Regions from separate parts of the Labrenzia sp. VG12 genome, predicted to be linked through region 1. Evidence: riboswitches for the same ligand, from Rfam matches in the RefSeq annotation. Region 1 holds a riboswitch; the other holds the start of a gene.
The links. Region 1 has a riboswitch for FMN ahead of CHH27_RS02910 (6,7-dimethyl-8-ribityllumazine synthase). Riboswitches for the same ligand answer to the same signal wherever they lie in the genome.
Positions count from the first base shown of each region.

Region 2: linked by a shared signal. The riboswitch ahead of CHH27_RS07615 (DMT family transporter) and the one ahead of CHH27_RS02910 (6,7-dimethyl-8-ribityllumazine synthase) in region 1 are both predicted to bind FMN.

Region 1 covers NZ_CP022529.1:628,974-632,376, reverse strand. Annotated here, with positions in the region: gene CHH27_RS02920 (LysR family transcriptional regulator) at 1-728, opposite strand, end outside; gene CHH27_RS02915 (hypothetical protein) at 826-1,017, shown strand; FMN riboswitch at 1,145-1,291, shown strand; gene CHH27_RS02910 (6,7-dimethyl-8-ribityllumazine synthase) at 1,339-1,797, shown strand; gene CHH27_RS02905 (ABC transporter ATP-binding protein/permease) at 1,935-3,403, opposite strand, start outside.
Region 2 covers NZ_CP022529.1:1,664,370-1,667,772, reverse strand. Annotated here, with positions in the region: gene CHH27_RS07625 (RNA ligase family protein) at 1-596, shown strand, start outside; gene CHH27_RS07620 (AAA family ATPase) at 577-1,731, shown strand; FMN riboswitch at 1,887-2,062, shown strand; gene CHH27_RS07615 (DMT family transporter) at 2,147-3,046, shown strand; gene CHH27_RS07610 (acylphosphatase) at 3,180-3,403, shown strand, end outside.

The DNA of each region.
Region 1 (3,403 bases):
TCCCAGACATGGGCCAGCGACTTCAGGCTCAGACCCAGTCCGTGGAGCGCCGCATCATAGGTCAGATCGCCGCTGTCGCCCTTGATGACCGGTTTTTGAACCTCGAACCCGACCTCGCCTTCCGGACCGTTGAAGTACCAGACAGGAACCGACGGCAGGCTGATGCAATCATGATTGACCAGATCCTCCGGGTTCGTCGGGATGCCCCTGCGGGCCAGATAGTCTGGCGAGGCGCACAGCGCCCTCGGGTTGCCGCCGAGCCGACGTGCCAGAAGCGAGGAATCGGCGAGCGGAGCGCCCCTGATGGCAATGTCATAACCTTCCTCGATCAGGTCGACCATGCGGTCGGAGATGTCCATTTCCAGCTGAATATCGGGATAGAGCGTGCGGAATTCGACCAGATAGGGAAGGATGTGCTTTCGGCCGAAAAACGTGTTGCAGGAGATTCTCAACGACCCGCGGGGTGCTTCCGTAGTCGCCTCCAGAACAGATCGCGCCTGATCGATTTCATCTACCGCCGCACGCCCGTGCTGGAGCAAGATCCGCCCGGCTTCGGTCAGCGTCGTTCGCCGTGTGGTCCTGGCAAACAGCTGCGCACCGAAAACCTTTTCCAGCGTCGTTAGTCGGGCGCTGGCCGCGGAGGGGGACAACCCGATTTCGCGGCCGGCACCCGACAGGCTGCCGAGTTCGGCAATGCGGATGAAGAATTGCAGGTCCTCAATTCTCATTATTCCATACTTTCGAAGAATGATTTCGATTTTAGCCCGATTATTCGAAGTGACGCAACATGCCATATAGAGGTCACCAAACGCGAAGGAGACCATCATGCTGCACTCAGGCGATATCTACGAAACCCGCGCCCGCGCTGCCCGCAACCGGGAACTGCGCGCTTTGAGCCGTGCTCTGTCGGGCTTGATCCAGACTGCTTTTTCCGGTCGTCAGTCCGTTCGCAAGGCCCGTTTTTCGGTTCTCGAGCCGGTCAACGATTGCGGCGAGGTCCAGAACAGGGCCGCCTAGGCCAACCCGATGCCAACACCGGTCGCCTTGATGCGGCCGGTCCGGGGCGATGCCCCGTCCTGACCAAATTGTCATATCCTGTGGCGTCTTTAAGCCTTGCCTTGTCGTTCGGCGCCTGCCACATACGCTCCGTTCTCAGGGCGGGGTGAAACTCCCCACCGGCGGTAAGCGGCTTGAGCTGCAAGCCCGCGAGCGCGCTCCTTTTTGAGCGGTCATGCAGATCAGGTGAGATTCCTGGGCCGACGGTCATAGTCCGGATGAAAGAGAAACTGCGGTCGGACCACACCTGTGGCACGAGTGCATGTGATCGCCTTGGGTGACGTGTCAAGAAAACGGAGATCACACATGACACACACCCGCTACGCCTTCATCAAAGCCGGCTGGCACGCAGACATTGTCGACCAGGCCCTTGTGGGCTTCCAGCAGATCATTCCAGCTGAAGACATTGATGTATTTGACGTTCCCGGTGCCTTTGAAATGCCGCTTGCGGCAAAGGACCTTGCCGTCACCGGCAAATATGCGGCCATTGCGGCTGCGGCCCTTGTCGTCGATGGCGGCATCTACCGGCACGATTTCGTGGCCCAGGCAGTTGTCAGCGGCTTGATGCAGGCCGGTCTCGAAACAGGTGTTCCCGTTCTCTCTGTCTCCCTGACCCCACACCACTTCCAGGAGACGGATCACCACATGACGATCTATCGCGAACATTTCGTGCTGAAGGGCCGTGAGGCTGCGGAAGCCGCGTTGAAGATCGGCAAGTTCAAGGCACAGCTCAAGGGCTGATCTGCCGCATCACTTCAACTGATGTCCGCTGCGCACAAGCGGAGACCCAGGAAGCTTTATCGGTGAGCGCGTGAGCGCGAATGGAAAGCCGGATCAGTCCGATCCGGCTTTCCTTTTACCAACAACCGCGGCCTGCCCTACTTTGCCGGAACGTAGTCTGCTGTCTGGCCACGCGTAATGATGCCAAGGTCGTCATTTTCGCGAGCGGCCCGCAGCCGTTCCTCTGCCTCATCCGCCTCGCGCTGCCGCGCCCACATGGAGGCATAGAGGCCGTCCTTGTCGAGCAGCTCGAGATGGGTGCCGCGCTCGGCAATTTCGCCGGCTTCCAGCACGATGATCTGATCGGCATTGACCACGGTGGACAAGCGGTGCGCAATCACCAGCGTGGTACGGTTCTGGGACACTTCGTCCAGCGCCGACTGAATTTCCCGCTCCGTATGCGTGTCGAGCGCGGAAGTCGCTTCGTCCAGGATCAGGATCGGCGGTGATTTCAGGATCGTGCGGGCAATCGCCACGCGCTGTTTTTCACCACCGGACAGTTTCAGGCCACGTTCGCCAACCTCCGACTGATAGCCCTGTGGCAGCTTCTCGATAAAGTCGTGGATCTGCGCCATGCGCGCCGCCTCGCGCACTTCCTCATCTGTCGCGTCCGGACGACCGTAGCGAATGTTGTAGGCGATGGTGTCGTTGAAGAGCACCGTATCCTGCGGCACCATTCCGATGGCGTGGCGCACGCTCTCCTGGGTGACGTCACGCACGTCCTGGCCGTCAATGTCCACGGCGCCGTCCGTCACGTCGTAAAACCGGAACAGCAACCTGGAGATCGTCGACTTGCCGGCGCCGGAAGGCCCGACGATCGCGACCGTCTTGCCGGCCGGGACCTCAAAGTCGACGCCCTTCAGGATCGGCCTGTCTTCATCATAATGAAAGCGCACATTCCTGAAGGCGATGTTGCCTTCGACGGCCTGAAGCGGGCCGGCATCAGGCTTGTCCTTGATCTCGGCCGGCACGAGCAGCAGATCGAACATGGATTCGATGTCGGCCAGGCCCTGACGGATTTCCCGGTACAGAAAGCCGATGAAGTTGAGGGGAATGGAAATCTGCATCAGGAGCGCGTTGATAAGGACAAAGTCGCCGATGTTCTGCTCGCCTGCCAGCACCGCTCTGGCGGACAGGGCCATGCAAACCGCCATGCCGATGCCAAGGATGACGGACTGACCAAGGTTCAGCCAGGCAAGAGACGTCCAGGTCTTGGTGGCCGCCTTTTCATACTTCGCCATCGACACGTCGAACCGTTCGGCTTCCATCTTCTCGTTGCCGAAATACTTCACCGTTTCAAAATTCAGGAGGCTGTCGATGGCCTTTGAATTGGCATCCGTGTCGCTGTCGTTCATCTCGCGCCGGATTTCGATGCGCCAGTTGGAACATTTGACAGTGAACCAGACATAGGCCGCAATCATGACTGCCACGACGACGACGTAGAAGAAGCCAAACTGGTACCAGATGACCGCCGCCATGATGGCGAATTCCAGAACTGTCGGGAACCCGTTGAGGATCGTGAACCGCACGATCGACTCAATGCCCTTTACGCCACGCTCGATCACAC
Region 2 (3,403 bases), 1.0 Mb from region 1:
TGCTGAAGACCTGGGCGTCTGCGCATGCTCACAGGTTTCGGGAGGTGCTTGGCATGCGCTATGTCATGTATGGCGAATGGCTTTATGCCAAACACACGGTGTTTTACGATCGGCTGCCGCATTTCTTCCTCGAATTCGACCTTCTCGACCGGGAGACGGGTCGTTTTCTGAGCACGGCTGCGCGCCGGGACATCCTGTTCGGTCTGCCGGTCATGCCCGTTCCCGTTGTTTTCGAGGGGGAAGTTGGTTCGGTCGAACAGATTGAAGGCCTCGTGAAACCGTCCCTCTACAAGTCGCCGGACTGGCGAAAGGCACTCCGGGAGGCCGCGCTGGCCTCCGGCAATCGCCCTGATATGGTCGACCGGCAGACGGAGGATTCCGATCTGGCGGAGGGGCTTTATGTCAAACAGGAGGTGGGTGAGGCGGTAACCGGGCGGTTCAAATTCGTGCGCGCTGATTTCATCCAGGCGATCACGGAAGCAGACGGGCACTGGCAGTCCCGTCCGATCCTGCCCAACCGTCTGGCGGAGGGAATCGATATCTTCGCACCCGAGCTTGCCGTGAAAGGAGCCTATGATGATCCGGATGCCATCTGATCAGGTGACTTTTGAAGCGCTGCAGCAACTGGTGCCGGCTGCTCCAGATTGGCGGGTTGCCTGGGACCGTGTCTGGCCACTCTGGCCGGAACTGGCACTCCTCGACAGCTGCCCGCAGGATCCGGTCCATCATGCGGAAGGTGATGTCGGCCGGCACACCCGCATGGTGGTGGAGGAGCTGGTGTCGCTGCCGGACTGGCGACAGCTGGACCCAGGGAGCAGATCCTGTCTGTTCTGGGCAGCGGTCTTGCATGATGTCGGCAAGCCGGCGACAACGCGGGCTGAGGATGACGGGCGCATAACCTCTCGTGGGCATTCCAGGGTTGGCGCAAGCATCGCGAGGCGACTTCTGTGGCATGCGGGCGCGCCCTTTGCCTGGCGGGAACAGCTGTGCGGTCTCATTGTCGCGCATCAGCTTCCCTTCTGGCTGATTGAGCGGGACGACCCGGAGCGTCTTGCCATTGAGACCTCCTGGAAGTGCCGGCCGGATCTCCTGTGTCTTCATGCCGAAGCCGACGCGATGGGGCGGATCTGTGACGACCAGGACGGCATTCTGGTGAATGTCGGACTGGCACGGCAGGTCTTTGAAGACGCCGGCTGCAGGACAGAGCCCTTTGCCTTTGCCAATGACGAAAGCAGGGTTGCTTTTTTTGAACGGCCGGAGAGGGATCCGCGTTACGTGGCCTTTGAAGACTTTCGTTGCCGTGTGACCGTGATGTCAGGTCTTCCGGGGGCGGGCAAGGACACCTGGATTGCGCGGAACCGACCGGAACTGCCTGTCGTCAGTCTCGATGCGGTGCGCGAGGAACTTGGGGAATCGGCAACGGGGAACCAGGGCAGGGTGATCCAGGCTGCCTATGAGGCGGCGCGTCAACACCTGCGCAAGGGGCAGGACTTTGTCTGGAACGCGACCAACATATCCGCGCAGCTCCGGGGCAAGCCGCTCAGATTGCTGCGTGACTATGGCGCCCGGGTCGAAATCGTCTATCTGGAGCCGTCACAAGCTGCCTTGCATGCCCAGAACAGGAGCAGGGACGCAGTCGTGCCGGAGGCGGTCATCGATGATCTGGTGCGGAAGCTCGAACCACCGGGTCGCTGGGAGGCACACAAGGTCACCCATGTCGTGCAAGGGTGAACACTTTGACACCATTGCAGAGCCGGGCGCTGTCCGGCTCTGCCACGACCCGGGGAAAGGCAGTTGCCTGATCCGGGACATGTTTCAGTATCACTGAAATTTTTTGGCCGTGTCCATTGCATGGTGTCCCTTTCAGGCGTAAGGATCGCCTTGAGAACAGTTCTCGGGGCGGGGTGAGAGTCCCCACCGGCGGTATCAGGGAGACCTGGAGCCCGCGAGCGCCTTGCTGATGGTTTCAGCAAGGGTCAGCAGATCCGGTGAGAAGCCGGAGCCGACGGTTATGGCAACGTTTTGCGGCGATGTCTGAAAGTCCGGATGAGAGAGAACTTGGCCGTGGTCCCGTTTCGGGGCCCGGTCACGTGTCTTTTTGAGGCTGTTCAGGACGACAACCGAACGGATCAGAAAGGACACCGTCATGACAAACGGATCCCGGACATCACTTTTTGCTGCGCTTGCCATGATCGGGGCAGGGGCCTCCTTTGCGCTGGTCAATGGCGCCCTGCAGGCCTCGACCATGCAGCTCGGCGTGCCGTCGACCTCGGCAGCCTTCTGGCAATATGCGCTGGGATTGCTGGTGGGGCTGCCCTTTGTCTTGCGGCGCGGTTTTTCGGCACTCAGGACCAAACAGCTTGGCTGGCACCTGGCCCGCGGTGCCCTGGCCGTCATCGGCATTCAGCTCTGGGTGGCCGGTCTGGCGCGGGTGGAAATCTGGCAGGCAATCGCCCTGGTGATGACCTCGCCGTTTTTCGTGATTGTCGGGGCCAAACTGTTTTTCAGTGAACGGGTCGGTCTGGTGCGCTGGCTTGCCACCATTGCCGGTTTTGGTGGCGGCATGGTGATTCTCGAACCGTGGACAGAGGCATTCAGCTGGGCAGCTCTGCTCCCGGTCGGCGCGGCGGCCTTCTGGGCCGGTACCTCTCTGGTGACGAAGAAGCTGACTGCAACCGAACAGGCCGATTCCATCACAATCTATCTCCTGCTTCTGCTGACGCCCGTGAACGCGCTGCTGGCGCTGGGCGATGGTGGAATTGTTCCGTCCGGTCAGGCGATGTGGCTGCTCGTCGGCGCAGGCGTGCTTACGGTTCTAGCCAATTATCTGTTGACGCTGGCCTATCAGAAGGCAGATGCGACCTTCGTCCAGCCGTTCGATCACCTGAAGCTGCCGCTCAACATCGCGGTTGGCTTTTTTGCCTTTGGCTTTGCGCCTTCCGGTGCCTTCTGGCCAGGCGCGCTGGTGATTGTCGGGGCCTCGCTGGTCGTCATGCTGGACGAGCAAAAGCGGTCGGCCCGGGACGCGGCTCTCGTCAAGGCTTAGGAGCGACCAGGGATCGGTCCCGCTTTCGCGATCGGGCCCTGGTCTGGTTGCAGATCCCAAAAGCCCACAGCCTCTAGCAAGCGATGACGAAGCGCTCTAAGCTTTCGGCAAAGCCGACGCGAAGGAGCGCTTGATGACGGCAGATCCATTGACCATGCATGTTCTGATCGAAGGCCGTGTGCAAGGTGTGGGCTATCGGGCCTGGTGCGCCGAAGAGGCCGAAGCAAGGGCCTTGTCGGGATGGGTGCGCAACCTGCAGACCGGGGCCGTCGAGGCCGTAATCTCCGGCCCCGCCGACACGGTGGTCGACATGCTGGATGCGCTTTGGCAGGGGCCTGCATTGGCGCGCGTCAACAC